DNA from 2 places in the Mycobacterium sp. SMC-4 genome. Region 2 is predicted to be linked to the other one. Evidence: predicted binding sites of a transcription regulator. Region 2 holds the regulator's gene; the other holds the start of a gene.
What was found. Region 2 encodes LexA, which represses DNA repair genes until DNA is damaged. Its sites were predicted from a motif close to CGAACANNTGTTCG; they were not measured.
Positions count from the first base shown of each region.

Region 1: cofD (2-phospho-L-lactate transferase) is a predicted target of LexA. The motif match lies at 2,598-2,611, and genes of this name have one in related genera.

Region 1 covers NZ_CP079869.1:1,426,674-1,434,995, reverse strand. The annotation lists gene KXD98_RS06835 (phosphomannomutase/phosphoglucomutase) at 1-1,068, opposite strand, end outside; gene KXD98_RS06830 (DUF3499 domain-containing protein) at 1,144-1,563, opposite strand; gene KXD98_RS06825 (metallopeptidase family protein) at 1,696-2,118, shown strand; gene KXD98_RS06820 (WhiB family transcriptional regulator) at 2,132-2,398, opposite strand; gene cofD (2-phospho-L-lactate transferase) at 2,812-3,795, shown strand; gene KXD98_RS06810 (coenzyme F420-0:L-glutamate ligase) at 3,792-5,132, shown strand; gene KXD98_RS06805 (NUDIX hydrolase) at 5,129-5,674, shown strand; gene KXD98_RS06800 (hypothetical protein) at 5,675-6,541, opposite strand; gene KXD98_RS06795 (NDP-sugar synthase) at 6,676-7,755, opposite strand; gene KXD98_RS06790 (glycosyltransferase family 2 protein) at 7,755-8,322, opposite strand, start outside.
Region 2 covers NZ_CP079869.1:2,191,397-2,199,718, forward strand. The annotation lists gene KXD98_RS10610 (DEAD/DEAH box helicase) at 1-1,043, shown strand, start outside; gene KXD98_RS10615 (molybdopterin guanine dinucleotide-containing S/N-oxide reductase) at 1,016-3,304, opposite strand; gene KXD98_RS10620 (LGFP repeat-containing protein) at 3,465-5,627, shown strand; gene lexA (transcriptional repressor LexA) at 5,656-6,375, opposite strand; gene KXD98_RS28525 (LysM peptidoglycan-binding domain-containing protein) at 6,821-7,138, shown strand; gene nrdR (transcriptional regulator NrdR) at 7,255-7,719, shown strand; gene KXD98_RS10640 (PhzF family phenazine biosynthesis protein) at 7,736-8,322, opposite strand, start outside.

The DNA of each region.
Region 1 (8,322 bases), 760 kb from region 2:
ACCGAGCGCGGCCAGCACGTGCAGCGCGGCCAGCATCCCGGAGTCGGCGCCCCAGAAGTCGCGAAAGTAGTAGTGCGCGGAGTGCTCGCCACCGAAGATCGCCCCGGTTTCGGCCATCAGCCCCTTGATGTAGGAGTGGCCGACCCGGGATCGCACCGGTGTGCCGCCGCGCTCGGTCACCAGCTCGGGCACCGCGCGCGAGGTGATCAGGTTGTGGATCACGGTCGCCCCGATCTCGCGGGTCAGTTCGCGGGCGGCGACCAGCGCGGTGACCGCCGACGGTGAGACGGCCTGGCCCTTTTCGTCGACGACGAAGCAGCGGTCGGCGTCGCCGTCGAATGCCAATCCGATATCGGCCCCGGTCTCGAGCACGTAGGACTGCAGATCGACCAGGTTGGCCGGGTCCAGCGGGTTGGCCTCGTGATTGGGGAAAGTGCCGTCGAGTTCGAAGTACAGCGGTTCGAGGGTGATCGACGGGATCGATCCCAGCACGGCCGGAGTGGTGTGGCCGGCCATGCCGTTGCCGGCATCGACGGCGACCCGCAGCGGACGCGCCGCGTCGATGTCGACCAGCGACCGCAGGAACTGACCGTAGTCGGCGAGCACATCACGGTCGGAGAGGGTGCCGCGCGGACCGTCATAACCGGGGACGCCGGTGATCACCTCGTCGCTGATGGTGATCAGCCCGGTGTCCTTGCCGACCGGTTTGGCGCCGGCGCGGCACAGCTTGATGCCGTTGTAGGCGGCCGGGTTGTGGCTGGCGGTGAACATCGCGCCCGGGCAGTCGAGCAGGCCGGAGGCGAAGTACAGCTGATCGGTGGAGGCCAAACCGATGCGCACCACGTCCAGCCCCTGGGCCAGCACGCCGTCGGCGAAGGCATCCGACAGCGTCGGGGAACTCGCGCGCATGTCGTGGCCGATGACCACCTGGGTGGAGTCGGCACGGACCAGTCGGGCGAACGCGGCACCGACCTCGCTGACGAACTGCTCGTCGATTTCGGAGCCCACGAGGCCACGCACGTCGTAGGCCTTGATGACGCGCTGTACTGCCTCGGCGGGCCGGGACATAGTGCTCCTTGGACTCCAGACTGGTTGACGTCCAGCCTAGCCGTCGCCACCGTCGGGCACCGGTACTACATCGACCTAGTCGGTGGGGTCGGGCAGCACTCGCAGATGTCCGCGGCGACGTCCGTTGGTCTCCGGTCGTCGTGCCGGCGGCGCCATCAACGCGCCGCCGTGCGCTCCGGTCACCGGGTCGCTGAATCCGGTGGTGAAGCCGTGCGCGGCTGCGGCGCCGTCGCGGCCCTCCCGCACCGCGTCGGCCAATGCCACCAGGTCGTCATCGTCGGGCAGCGTCGGCAGCGGACCGGCATGGCGCACCAGCTCCCAGCCGCGCGGTGCGGTGATGCGGCTGGCGTGCATCACGCACAGGTCCCAGGAGTGCGGCTCAGACACGGTCGCGAGAGGCCCGACGACAGCTGTCGAGTCGGAGTAGACGAAGGTCAGCGTCGCGACCGCATAGTGAGGGCACCCAGGCCGGCAGCAGCGACGGGGAACATTCACGCTCGGAAGGTTATCGTGGCCCGTCGCTCCCGGTGCGCCGGACACGCGCAGCCGGCAGGCGGCCGAAGCTCAACCGTTACGATCTTTTTCGTGACCGTGCGCAGGCATCGGGGCTCGCGGCGGGGCCGGGAGATGCGTGGACCACTACTCCCGCCGTCCGTTCCGGGCTGGCGCAGTCGCGCCGAGCGCTTCGACATGGCGGTGCTGGAGGCCTACGAGCCCATCGAGCGACGGTGGCACGATCGGGTCTCGGCGCTCGATGTCGCCGTCGACGAGATTCCGCGGATCGCCCCGAAGGACCCGCACACGGTGCAGTGGCCTGCCGAGGTGGTGGCCGACGGTCCGATCGCGCTGGCTCGCCTCATCCCTGCCGGGGTGGACGTTCGCGGCAACTCGACGCGGGCCCGAATTGTGTTGTTCCGCAAGCCGATCGAGCGACGGGCCAAAGACACCGTCGAGCTGACCGAGCTGTTGCACGAACTGCTGGTGGCCCAGGTGGCCACCTATCTGGGGGTGGAGCCGTCGGTCATCGACCCGACGATCGATGACGACTAGAGTGTCTGTTGGGTCAGATGATTCCGCGCTTGAGACGACGACGCTCCCGCTCGGACAGGCCGCCCCAGATGCCGAAGCGCTCGTCGTGGGCCAGGGCGTAGTCCAGGCACTCGTCGCGCACCTCGCAACCCATGCAGATGCGCTTGGCCTCGCGGGTGGAGCCGCCCTTCTCCGGGAAGAACGCCTCGGGGTCGGTCTGAGCGCACAGCGCCCGTTCCTGCCATTGATCTTCAGCAACCTCGGAATCGTCGCCGAATTCGTCAAATCGATCGGGCACCAAGCTCAATTGCGGGCGCGCATTCATCGCAGGTGTCGATTCGGTCTGGATGTGCGGCGCACTTCCCACCGAGCCGAGGAGCCTGATGTCGAAATTCACCGATTCACCGAAATCGGCCTGTTCAAAAGCCATGTTCCCCTCCTCACAGTCTCGTAGATCCGTAAAATGCCAGCCGACACTATTACCATGTGGCCACCCAATTCGAACAAGTGATCGAATCTCGGTCTGCGACACCGAATCCGGTGGGAAACCGCGAATGACACTGGTGTGATTACACACGCGATAGCTACCCCGGTCAAGCGCTAGAACAGGAATTCATACCATTTCGTGACGACAAATCGGCGCGTCGCGCTGTGGTGTGTCTGTCACGCCCCACCCGTCACGGGTCTGGACCGCACGGCTTAGTCTCGGTCCCTGTGAAGGTGACGGTTCTGGTCGGCGGCGTCGGAGGCGCACGTTTTCTGCTCGGAGTGCAGCATCTGCTGGGCCTGGGACAGTTCGGCTCCGATGATAGCGACCACGAGTTGACGGCCGTCGTCAACGTCGGCGACGACGCCTGGATGTTCGGTGTGCGGATCTGTCCGGATCTGGATACCTGCATGTACACCCTCGGCGGCGGCATCGACACCGAGCGCGGCTGGGGGCACCGCAACGAGACCTGGCACGCCAAGGAGGAGCTCGCGGCCTACGGCGTGCAGCCCGACTGGTTCGGCCTGGGCGACCGCGACCTGGCCACCCATCTGGTGCGCACCCAGATGCTGCGGGCCGGCTATCCGCTCTCGGCGGTGACCGAGGCGTTGTGCAAGCGCTGGAATCCCGGCGCGCGGCTGCTGCCGGCCAGCGACGACCGCAGCGAGACCCACGTCGTGATCAGCGATCCGGAGACCGGCGAGAAGAAGGCCATCCACTTCCAGGAGTGGTGGGTGCGCTACCGCGCGCAGGTGCCCACCGAGAGCTTCGCGTTCATCGGCGCCGACCAGGCCAAGGCCGCTCCCGGTGTCACCGAGGCCATCGAGGGTGCCGACGTGGTGCTGATCGCGCCGTCGAACCCGGTGGTCAGCATCGGCACGATCCTGGCGGTAGGCGGGATCCGCGCGGCGCTGCGGGCCACCTCGGCCAAGGTGATCGGCTACTCCCCCATCATCGGCGGAAAGCCGTTGCGCGGTATGGCTGATGCGTGTCTGTCGGTGATGGGTGTGGACAGCACCTCCGCGGCGGTGGCCGCGCATTACGGGGCCCGGTCGGCGACCGGCATCCTGGACGGCTGGCTGGTGCACACCGGCGATACCGCCGACGTTCCGGGCATCGACGTCCGCGCGGTGCCGCTGTTGATGACCGACCCCGCGGTGACCGCCGAGATGGTCAATGCGGGGCTGGACCTGGCCGGGATCACCCTGTGACCGACCACGGCAGTTCGGCGCGACTGGAGATACTGCCGGTTCCCGGGTTGCCGGAGTTCCGTCCGGGCGATGACCTGGCTTCGGCGATCGCGAAGGCCGCGCCCTGGCTGGCCGACCACGACGTCGTCGTCGTCACCAGCAAGGTGCTGTCCAAGTGTGAGGGCCGTATGGTCGTCGCGCCGGCCGACCCGGATGACCGGGATGCACTGCGACGCAGGTTGATCGACACCGAAGCCGTTCGAGTGCTGGCCCGCAAGGGCCGCACGCTGATCACCGAGAACGCGTTGGGTCTGGTGCAGGCCGCCGCGGGGGTGGACGGCTCCAACGTCGACTCCAACGAATTGGCGCTGCTGCCGGTCGATCCCGACGGCAGTGCGGCGGCGTTGGTGGCTGCGCTGCGGGAGCGCCTCGGGGTGACGGTCGGTGTGGTGGTCACCGACACCATGGGCCGGGCCTGGCGCACCGGTCAGACCGATGTGGCGATCGGTGCGGCCGGGTTGACGGTGTTGCACGGTTACGCCGGTGAACACGACCAGCACGGCAACGAATTGATCGTCACCGAGATCGCGGTGGCTGACGAGATCGCCGCCGCAGCGGATCTGGTGAAAGGCAAGTTGACCGGGGTGCCGGTGGCGGTGGTGCGCGGGTTGCGGCTGCCCGACGACGGGTCCACCGCGCGCGCACTGGTGCGTGCCGGCGAGGAAGACCTGTTCTGGCTGGGCACCGAAGAGGCCATCGCGCTGGGCCGTTCGCAGGCGCTGTTGCTGCGCCGGTCGGTGCGGGAGTTCAGCGCCGAGCCGGTGGCCGCAGGGGTCATCGAAGACGCTGTCGCTGAGGCGTTGACGGCACCGGCGCCGCACCACACCCGGCCGGTGCGCTTCGTGTGGGTGCGCGACGGCGAGGTGCGGGTGGATCTGCTGGATCAGATGAAGGAGCAGTGGCGGTCGGATCTGCTCGGCGACGGCCGTGACCCCTCGTCTGTCGAGCGTCGGGTGGCCCGCGGCCAGATTCTCTACGATGCGCCGGAATTGGTGATCCCGTTCCTGGTCCCCGACGGGGTGCACTCTTATCCGGACGCCCGGCGCACCGCGGCCGAACACACCATGTTCACCGTCGCGGTCGGCGCCGCCGTGCAGGGGCTGCTGGTGGCGTTGGCCACGCGTGGCGTGGGCAGCTGCTGGATCGGCTCGACGATATTCGCCCCGGAGCTGGTGCGTTCGGTGCTCGACCTGCCCGATGATTGGGAACCATTGGGCGCCATCGCGATCGGGCATCCTTTGCAGCCGCTGACCCCGCGCGATCCGGTGGATGTCGACGAGTTGCTGGTGCGACGATGACGCTGCACCAGTCGGCTGTGGACGTATTGAGCACGTGGCAGCCGGCTGAGCCCGCGTTGGATTCCACCCGGTTCGCGGTATTGGCGTTTCTCGATGCCCGCCCGGATGCGTGCCTGCGGTCGTGTGTTCCCGGGCACGTGACAGCGTCGGCGCTGGTGCTCGACCACACCCGCCGCCATGCGTTGTTGACCTTGCATCCGCGCATCGGACGCTGGCTGCAGCTCGGTGGGCATTGCGAGCCTGAAGATTCCACGCTGGTGGCGGCCGCACTACGGGAAGCGACCGAGGAGTCCGGCATCGTCGGTCTGACCATCTCGTCGATGCCCGTTTCCCTGCATGTGCATCCGGTGACCTGCTCGCTGGGTGTGCCGACGCGCCATCTCGATGTGCAGTTCGTCGCTCAAGCCCCGCCGGGTGCGGAGTTCCAGCGCAGCGACGAGTCTTTGGATCTGCGCTGGTGGCCGCTCGACGACCTGCCCGACGACACCGACTTCGGCCTTACCCAACTCATGTCGTTAGCCGCGAAAGTGCCGCCAGCGTAGTCACGACGCCCGCCGAGCTACCGTGAGTGCACTCTCGCGGAGGGCCCATGCCTGGCGGACTCGCGCGATGATCTCCGCATCACGGTCTTCGTTGATCACCTTGATGTGCAGATAGCCGCGATCCTCGATCTTGCGCACCCGCTGGATGTCGAATCGGTACTGGGCCCGTTCGCGGTGGTGGTCTCCGTCGTACTCCACCGCGATTCCGAGGTCTTTCCAGCCCATGTCGAGGTATGCGAACGCGTGACCATAGTCGTCGAAGACCGGTATCTGAGTCTCCGGTCGCGGAAACCCTGCCCGGATGAGGAGCAACCGCAGCCACGTCTCCTTCGGCGACTGAGCACCACTGTTCATCATGTCGAGCGCACGCCGGAGCCTCCGGGTTCCTCGGGCGCCCTGGTAACGCTCGGCGAGGGCCAGGACGCCATCAGCCGTCAGTTCGGTTCTGTTGGCCAGTGCGTCCAGCTGCTCGACGGCACGGGCGAAGGGCAGAAACCTGCCCAGGTCAAAGGCGGCGCGTTCAACTGTGGCGACGGCCAGCCCGTCGCAAAGGACGTATTCGTCCTCGGCGATACGCTCGTTGCGCGTGATGATCCCGGTCGGCGGCCGCTTGCAGTCGTGGACCAATTCGATCGGCACCGACGAATCAACCCATCGGGAACCGTGCCATGCCGCCGCAGCCCGTCCGGTGATCACACCCTGTCGCCCACTCCACAGCGACGCCGCGACTGTTCGGACAGTCAGCGACGGCGCTTCATCGCGCGGGACATACACGTTCGGGAACAGACGCCGATACGTGTACCGCAGTTCGCCGGGCGTGGCTGCGCCGCTCGCGACTGCTTCTGTACCTACGAACACTCTTCCCATACCGGAAGCCTGCGATCCATGGCCGACAGGGCGACCGCTCCGGCATGAGTTATCCACAGCCTGCTGATCGCGAGAGTGCACTCAGCGTAGCGACGACGCGTCCGCAACTACGCTGAAGGCACTTTCGCGCAAGCCTAAACGTCGGTGGAGAAGCGGATGCCACCATCGGGGATGATCACGCCCGGCCAGACGCGGGCACCACGCAGCAGTTCACAGCGTGCCCCGATCTCGGCGCCGTCGCCGATCACGCCGTCGCGGATCAGCGCCCGCGGCCCGATCCGGGCACCGAAGCCGATGATCGAACGCTCGATCACCGCACCAGCCGCGACCGTCACTCCGTCGAAGATCACCGCGCCGTCAAGCCTTGCGCCCCCGGAGATCTCGGCGCCACGGCCCACCACCGTGCCGCCGATCAGCAGCGCGCCCGGGGCCACCGACGCCCCGTCGTGCACCAGTTTCTCCCCCCGCTGATGCGTCAATGCCGGCGACGGCGCAATCCCGCGCACCAGATCCGCCGAGCCACGCACGAAGTCCTCGGGTGTACCCATATCGCGCCAATAGCTGGCATCGACATACCCACACACCTTCAGTCCCTCGGTGAGCAGACGCGGGAACACCTCACGCTCCACCGACAGCGCCCGACCCTTGGGGATCGCGTCGATCACCGAACGCTTGAACACATAGCAGCCGGCGTTGATCTGGTCGGTCGGCGGATCCTGCGTCTTCTCCAGAAACGCCGTCACGACGCCATCGGAATCGGTTGGCACACAACCGAATGCCCGCGGGTCGCCGACGCGCACCAGGTGCAGGGTCACGTCGGCGTTGCGCTCGAAGTGCGAGTCCAGCAGCGCGGGTAGATCGCAGCCGGACAGCACGTCGCCGTTGAACACCACTGCGGTGTCGTGGCGCAGCCGGGAGGCGACGTTGGCGATACCGCCGCCGGTGCCCAGCGGCTCGTCCTCGACGACGTAGTCGATCTGCAGTCCGAACTTCGAGCCGTCGCCGAACTCGGACTCGAACACCCCGGCCTTGTAGGAGGTGCCCAGCACCACGTGTTCGATACCGGCGTCGGCGATCCGCGACAGCAGGTGGGTCAGGAACGGCAGCCCGGCGGTCGGCAGCATCGGCTTGGGCGCCGACAGCGTCAACGGCCGCAATCGGGTGCCCAGTCCACCGACCAGGATGACTGCATCGACTTCGGCTGGATTGACCATCAACGCCGCCCTTTCGCTTGCGAACGCCGGGACCTCAGAGAACTGCGCACCACCAACCGCGACCGCGCCCCCAGAGCCCCCCGGAAAGCCCACCGTAACGGTGCCTGCCAGCGTCGCGGATACCGATCGGCCAGAAAAGTGTAGGTGCTGACGTGGTGCGCGGCCAGATTGCGGGCCGGGTCGCGGCCGGTGGAGTGGCCCTTGGCGTGCAATACCTCTGCCGAGGGCACGTAGACGTTCTGCCAGCCGGCCTTTCCGAGGCGATCACCGAGGTCGACGTCTTCCATGTACATGAAGTAGCGCTCGTCGAATCCGGCGATCTCGGCGTAGGCGGCGCCGCGCACCAACAGGCATGATCCGGACAGCCAGCCGACGGCGCGTTCGCTGGGGTCCTCACGTTCTTGGCGGTAGACCGCGGTCCATGGGTTGGACGGCCACAACGGCCCGATGACGGCGTGCATGCCGCCGCGGATGATCGACGGCTGGTGTCGCGCTGAGGGATACACCGATCCGTCGGGGTCGCGGATCAGCGGCCCGAGTGAGCCGGCCCGCGGCCAGCGGGTGGCG
Region 2 (8,322 bases):
CCCAGATCACGGCCACCCTGGAGCCGTTGGCACAGGCGTGTGGCTTGCGGGTCACCACCATCTACGGCGGGGTCTCCCAGAATCGCCAGGTGGCCGCGCTGCGGTCCGGTGTCGACATCGTGGTGGCCTGCCCCGGACGTCTCGAAGATTTGATGCGCCAGAAGGTGATCAGCCTCGACGCCGTCGCGGTGACGGTGCTCGACGAGGCCGATCACATGGCCGACCTCGGCTTCTTGCCCGGCGTGACCCGAATCCTGGCAGCGACACCCGCAGACGGCCAGCGCCTGCTGTTCTCGGCAACATTGGACAACGGAGTCGACAAGCTGGTCCGGCGGTTCCTACACGACCCCGTGCTGCACTCGGTCGACGAGGTCGACGAAGCACCCGTGCAGATGACCCACCACGTGTTCCACGTCGGAGGAGCGCAGGAGAAGAAGGCGCTGGTGCACCGGCTGGCGTCCGGCACCGGGCGACGAATCCTGTTCATGCGCACCAAACATCAAGCGCGCAAACTGGCCAAGCAGCTCACCGAAGCCGGCGTTCCGTCAGTTGATCTGCACGGCAACCTTTCTCAGCCCGCCCGGGAACGCAATCTGGCGGCCTTCGCCGACGGCTCGGCGCGGGTTCTGGTGGCCACCGACATCGCGGCCCGCGGAGTGCACGTTGACGGTGTCGAGTTGGTCGTCCACGTCGACCCGCCGATGGAGCACAAGGCCTACCTGCACCGCTCGGGCCGCACCGCGCGCGCGGGCAGCGACGGAGACGTCGTCACCGTGGTGCTGCCTGAACAGCGTCGCGACACCCAGCAGTTGCTCAAGCGCGCGGGCATCACCGTGCGTCCCCAAGATGTCGATGCCGAGTCTGCCGAAGTTCAGGAACTCGTTGGCGAGATCGCACCCCGGCGCGCACCGCAACCGGTAGCCCGGACGGTCGAGCATCGCCGTCCGGCGAACCAGTCGGGGCGTCCGGCCAGCCAGTCGGGACGTCCGCGCAGGCGCAGGCCCCGACGTCCGGCTCAGCGCGCCACCACCACCGGAGGTTGATGTGCCCGCACCGGTGGCGGGTCGGCGGTGAACTTCTCGACCTGCACCAGTGCATGAGCGCCACTACAACCCTGCGCCAGCGATGAGGTGCCCACGTCGTCGGTGAGCATGTTCGGGTTTCCGTGCACACACATCGTGTCCGGATCGGTCGGGTCCAGTGGATCGAACCAGGCGCCGGTGGCCAGCTGGACAACCCGAGGACGCACGGCGTCGTCGGTCACCAGCCCGGCCAGGCACGCGCCGCGATCGTTGAACACCCGGACCACGTCACCGTCGGCCAGTCCGCGAGCTGCGGCGTCGACCGGATTCATTCGGATCGGTTCGCGGCCGGCGACTTTCGATCGCCGGCTGGTCGCACCCGCGTCGAGCTGACTGTGCAGACGGGAGGCCGGTTGGTTGGCCAGCAGATGCAGCGGGTGCCGGGTCGCCATCGGGTCGCCGAGCCATTCGGTCGGCTCGAACCATGTCGGATGTCCGGCGCAGTCGGGGTAGCCCAACCGGTCGATGTCTGAGGAGAAGATTTCGATCCGCCCGCTCGGTGTGTCCAGACGATGCTTCTGCGGATCGCGGCGAAAGTCGGCCAGCAGCGTCAACCCGGGTTCGGTGGGTAGTCGCAGATGTCCGGCCGTCCAGAAATCCTCGAACGTGGGCACATCGAAATCCAGTGTCTGTGACCAGGTTTGGTACAGGTGCGCCAGCCACTGCGCCGAGGTGCGACCTTCGGTGAACATCTCACCCGCACCGAGCGCGCTTGCCAGGGCGGCGAAGGTGTCGTAGTCGTCGCGTGACTGGGCGTACGGCTGCGTCAGCTTCGGCATTGCCATCAGCACCGGGTCGTTGCGCGATCCGGAGAGGTCGTCGCGCTCGAGAAAGGTGGTCGAGGGGACCACGATGTCGGCGTGTCGGGCCGTCGCGGTCCAGTACGGGTCGTGCACCACCACGGTGTCGGGGCGGCTGAAAGCGCGGCGCAGGCGCGGGATGTTCTGATGATGGTGAAAAGGGTTGCCGCCTGCCCAGTACACCAACCTGATGTCGGGGTAGGTCAACCGTGCACCGTTGTACTCGAATGACCGACCGGGGTGCAGCAGCATGTCGCTGATCGCCGCGACCGGAATGAACGTCTTCACCGGATTGACGCCTTGCGGCAGCCGCGGCAGCCCACACCGCAGCGGCGCCAGCCCGGGCTCGTTCATCGAGCCGTAGCCGTGACCGAAACCACCGCCGGGCAGACCGACCTGACCCAGCATGGCCGCCAGTGTCAGACCCATCCATGGCGCCTGCTCGCCGAAGCGGGTGCGCTGCAGAGACCAGCTCACCGTGATCAGCGTGCGCGCCGTGGCCATCTGCCGGGCCAAGTCGACGATCTCGGCCGCGTCGAGACCACTGATCTCTGCAGCCCATTTCGGTGTTTTCGGCACGCCGTCAGCGGCTCCGAGCAGATACCGCTCGAAGATCTGGTACCCGGTGGTGTGGGTATCCAGAAACTTCCGATCGACCAGCGACTCGGTCGCCAACACATAGGCCAGGCCGAGCATGACCGCGACGTCGGTGCCGGGCACCACCGGCCACCATCGACACGGACCGCTGAAATCGTCGCGCAGCGGCGACACCGAGACCACTCGGCCCCCGCGGGCGGAGAAGCGCTCCAGCGCCTCGCGGGCCGGATGGGCGGTGGTGCCGCCGTGGTTGACGCCGGTGTTCTTCAGGGCCACGCCGCCGAAGCACACCATCAGCTCGGTGTGCTCGACGATCACGTCCCACTGCGTCGAGCGCTTGAACAGTTCGTCATGCGTGCCCACCACGCGCGGCATGATCACACCGGTGGCACCCAGGCTGTAAGAGTGCCGAGAGAAGGTGTATCCGCCCAGGCAGTTCAGGAAGCGATGCACCTGGCTCTGCGCATGATGAAACCGTCCTGCGCTCGACCAGCCGTAGGAGCCGCCGAAGATGGCTTCGTTGCCGTGATCGTCGATGATCCGGCGCAGCTCACCGGCCAGCAACTCCACCAGCTCGTCCCAGGACACCGCGACGAACTCGTCGGCGCCGCGGCGGGTACTCGGGCCCGGACCGTGGTCGAGCCAGCCCCGACGCACCGCAGGAGTGCGGACGCGGGCAGGATGACGCACCGATCCGGGCAGATTCCCCAACGCCGGGGACGGGTCGGCGTCTCCGCGCCACGGCGCGACCGCGGCGATATCGCCGTCGGCGACGGTGGCGGTGAAGGCGCCCCAGTGGGTCAGGCTGGTTCGGGGCGTGGGCATGGCGCGGAGTGTACGAGGACACGCGCAGGCCACGGTCGGGTGACCATTACATATTCTTTCGGTGAATCGGCGCGGGTCCTTGGTTATCGAGTCCCTCTCAAGCAGAGTGAACGGACGCGGTAACTTCGCAGGACCGAGTCGCCGACCGCGGGGAGGATGAATGATCCGGCAGCCGAAGCTGCGCCAACGTGTGGCCGGTCGTCTGACCATCGGCCTGCTGGGAATCGCCACGGCGTTCCTGCTGGCGCCCATTGCCACCGCACAACCCGAGGTCGAAGCCAGTGGTGCGATCACCGCGGCGTGGGAGGCCACCGGCGGTGACGCCGGTCCACTGGGTCCGCGCTCCGGCGAGGTCTACCCCGTCGGCGACGGATTTGCGCAGAACTTCGCGGCGGGCAAGATGTTCTTCACGCCGTCCACCGGTGCGCGCTTCATGCAGGGCGCGATCCTGGAGAAGTACGAGTCACTCGGCGGACCCGCCGACAGCGACCTCGGGTTCCCGGAGATCGACGAAGGCCCTGGCCGGGCCCCGGAAAGCCGCAACAGCACGTTCAGCGCCGCCGACAACCCGGTCATCTTCTGGACGCCGGCAACCGGCGCTCGGGTGGTCCGTGGCCCCATCAATGCGGCCTGGGACCGGCTCGGTGGATCGTCGGGCGTCCTCGGCGTGCCCGCCGAGGAAGAAACCTACAACGGCTCGGTGGTGCGGCAGCGGTTCACCGGTGGCGAGTTGTCCTACGACTCGAGTACCGAGACATTCACCACGGTGCCGCCCGAGCTGGCCGACCAGCTCGCTGATCTGTCGGTTCCCGACGATCCGGTCTCGGCGATCAACGCCGCGCGCCGCGCTGCAGGCGGTCCGCTGGGTCCGCTGGGCGCCGCCGAAGGTGAGCCCTACCCGATCGGCGATGACGGTCTGGGCCAGGATTTCGCCGGCGGCAAAATTTTCTACAGCCCGCAGACCGGTGCCAATGTGGTCACCGGGCAGGTGCTTGACAAGTACGAGAGTGTAGGTGGCCCCGAGGGCGACCTGGGCTTCCCCGCCACCAGCGAAGTCGACGGGGGAGTGCCGGCGAGCCGAATGACCACCTTCGCCGCCGAGGACAACCCGGTGATCTTCTGGACCCCCGACCACGGGGCGGTGATCGTACGGGGTGCGATGAAGGCCGCGTGGGACAGACTCGACGGCGCGACCGGCGAGCTCGGCGCGCCGGTGGCCGACCAGTCCCAGAGCGGCAACGTGATCAGCCAACGGTTCAGCAACGGCGCGATCTCCTACGACACGGCCAATCAGCGATTCACTGCCGAACCGGGCAACCTTACTGCCGCGCTGGCCGGCCTTGAGGTCCCTGATCAGGCCCCGCCCGGCGCCCCCGGCTCCCCGCAGGCCGCGCCGCAGGCCGATGAGGGCACCGGCCTGAAATGGTCACCCTGGTGGTTACTGGCGATCGTGGCGTTGCTCGGGTTGCTCGGCGTGGTCGGATTCCTGATCATGCGCAACAGGGCCCGCGGTGCGGACCCGTTCGCTGACGACTCCGGGTATGACGACGGTTCCGGGTATGACGACGGTTCCGGTTACGACGAGTTCGAACACCCTCGTAGTTCGGAGTACGAGAATCCCTCGCCCTACGCCGACCCGTCGTCGAGCGGTGCTGGATTCGCCGCTCCCGCGGACGGTGCTGGATTCGCCGCTCCCGCGGACGGTGCTGGATTCGCCGCTCCCGCAGACGGTGAGGACGAGTTGTTCGGGGACCGCTACGCACGCGAAGGATTGACTGCGGTATCGGCGGCCACACCGCCCGAGCCGGCGACGGCCTCAGCGATTTCCGAGGATGTCGAACCGACGCCACTGAGCTTCTGGGGGGTCCCCTCGGAACCGGTCGACGTCGAGGAATCCGACGCTGTCGATGTTGACGTGACGGATCTCGAGGAAGAGGAGGACCCCGACGCCGTCGATACCGCACCCACCCGGATTCCGACGCTCACCGAGGTCGACGGCCACGAGGAACCCATCGTCGAGGCCGACAGAGAGCCGCTGGTGGTCGCCGAGCAGGTCTCCGGCTCCCTCTTCGAACGAGACACCATGACCGACACCGGCCGACATGCTCGTATCGACGATGACGAGCCGCGTCCGGGCGGCACAGCGGTGCACATGCCGCTCGATGATCCAGGTCAAATGCCCGATGGCTACCCGGTCAAAGCCGACACCCGCTCGGGTCTCTACTGGACCCCCGATGATGTCGACTATCCCGAGGCGCCCGCCGAATTGTGGTTCGCCAGTGAGGAAATGGCGATCACCAACGGATTCGTTCGGGGCGCGTAGCGCGAGTTCCGCGACCCCGTCAGACGTTTCAGATCTTGCGGATGACCGTCACCACCTTGCCCAGAATCGCCGCATCGTTGCCGGGAATCGGGTCGAATGCCGGGTTGTGCGGCATCAGCCACACCTGGCCGCGCGTGCGTTTGAAGGTCTTCACGGTGGCCTCGCCGTCGATCATGGCCGCGACGATGTCGCCGTTGTCGGCGACGTTCTGCTGACGGACGACCACCCAGTCGCCGTCGCAGATCGCGGCGTCCACCATCGAGTCGCCGACAACTTTGAGCAGGAACAGCGACCCCTCGCCGACCAATTCGCGGGGGAGCGGGAAGACGTCTTCGACGGCCTCCTCGGCCAGAATGGGGCCGCCGGCCGCGATGCGGCCGAGCACCGGCACAAAAGTAGGTTCGGGCAGCACATCGGAGCCGGCGACCTCGGTAGCCGGCGCGCTGGCCGCAGCCGCCTCATCGAGACCGCGCACGTCGACAGCTCGCGGACGGTTGGGGTCGCGCCGTAGGTAGCCCTTGCGCTCCAGCGTGCGCAGCTGATGGGCCACCGAGGAGGTCGACGTCAGACCCACGGCATCGCCGATCTCGCGGATGCTGGGCGGATATCCGCGGGTGGTCACCGACGTGCGGATGACCTCGAGGATGGTGCGCTGACGCTCGGTCAGGCCGACGCCGCGGTCACGGTGTCCGGCTGTTGGGGGAGTCGAGGTGGAGTCGGCGGTGCTGTCGCTGCTGTCGTCGCTCATGGCCTGAATGTAGTCCACGATCCACAGTTGATCAAACATGTGTTCGACCGCGTGTCACATGCATCGGGCCCGATCTGCGGGAACGGCTTTGTCGGTGGGTGGCGATACCGTCTACAACAGTTCGATCACACGTTCTACTAATCGAACATGTGATCGACTATGGTTCGAACACAGTAGCGAATCTGGGACTGGGATCGACAACCGAAAGGCGGACGACATGACACTCATCTACTCACGCGAGGCCACCGTGGATATCACTGGTACTCATGGCGTCGCCGGCACGCGGGGCGCTGCTGGTGCGCCTGCCTCCGGTTCTGCCGGCCCCGAGGCCCGCCGGCGCAGGCCGCACCACCGTTCGGCACGTCCGACACGGGTTCCCGGCGCCCGGGGCCCATCAGGTTCGCCCCGCCCACGGGTGGTTCCGGTCCCTTACCGCGGATCGGCCGTGGCCGTGTCTCGGGCGCCGCACCGACGCCGGCCCATTACGCCGGCCACCACCGTCGCGCTGGCATTGATCGCCGCGGCGATCACGGTGTGGTTGGGGCTGGTCGCCCAGGCCGGCGGGGTTGTCGGCGTCGAGCCCGCAGTTCCGGCCCGATTGGCAGTAGTGCAGGTCCAGGCCGGTGAGTCGCTGCAGCATGTGGCGCGTCGGGTCGCGCCCGAAGCGCCGGTGGCCGACGTTGTCGCCAAGATTCGCGAGTTGAACCAACTCCAGACGGTCGCTGTCAATGCCGGGCAGACGCTGATCGCCCCGGTTGCCTGATCGCGGCCATGCAAGGGCATCGGTCGATCGGTCTGCCGTCAGGTCGTCGTAGCGTCGCCCGGGTAGGCTCGAAACCGTTTGAAGCGGTGATCTGTCGAACCGGCGAAGGAGCGTGGATGCACTGTCCTTTCTGCCGCCATCCTGATTCCCGCGTGGTCGACTCCCGAGAGACCGACGAAGGACAGGCGATTCGTCGCCGCCGAGCATGTCCGGAGTGCGGCAGGCGGTTCACGACTGTCGAGACCGCGGTACTTGCCGTCGTCAAACGCAGCGGGGTGACCGAACCGTTCAGCCGCGAAAAGGTCATCACGGGTGTCCGGCGAGCCTGTCAGGGGCGTCAGGTCGACGACGATGCACTCAACCTGCTCGCCCAACAGGTCGAGGATGCGGTCCGCGCCACCGGCTCACCGGAGGTACCTAGTCACGAAGTCGGTTTGGCGATTCTGGGGCCGTTGCGTGACCTCGACGAGGTGGCCTATCTGCGGTTTGCCTCGGTTTACCGTTCTTTTTCCTCAGCAGAGGACTTCGAGCGTGAGATTCAGGCGCTGCGCGCCCACCGCGAAGTCTCGGCTCCGACGTAGACCATCCGATCACCGGTCAGTCGATCTGGCGCGTCCCGTCGTTGACGACCTGGCCCGCGACCTGCACCCAGCCGTCGGGGCTCCAGGTGGTGTGAATCACCGATCCCTGCCCTTGCACGATGGTCAGGTCGCGGCTGAGGTATTCGGTGATCCGCACCGCGGCGGCGCCCGTGGCCTCGTCCTCGGGGACTCCCAGGTGTGGGGCGAACATCCGGGAGCGGATGCTGTTCTGAGTCTCGTCGGCCCACGTCCACAGATAGTGTGCGACATCGTCGCCGTATTCGTCCGGGTCAGCCCCCATCAATGCCTCGGGGGTGCCGATGTCATGAATGACGAAGTCCGGCGCCCACGCCGCACGCGCATTGACCGCGGTCAGCTCGCCGTGATAGGTGACCTGCACGACGCCGGCAGGTACCTGCAGCGTCTTGATCGGCGTACCGCGGCTCTTCAACCACCATGATGCCCCTACGGTGGGATGACCCGCGAACGGCAACTCAGCGGTCGGGGTGTAGATGCGCGCCTGCGCGGAATGGGCGTGCTCGACCGGAAGAGTGACGAATATCGTTTCGCTGTAACCCAATTGCCTGGCGATCCGCTGACGGT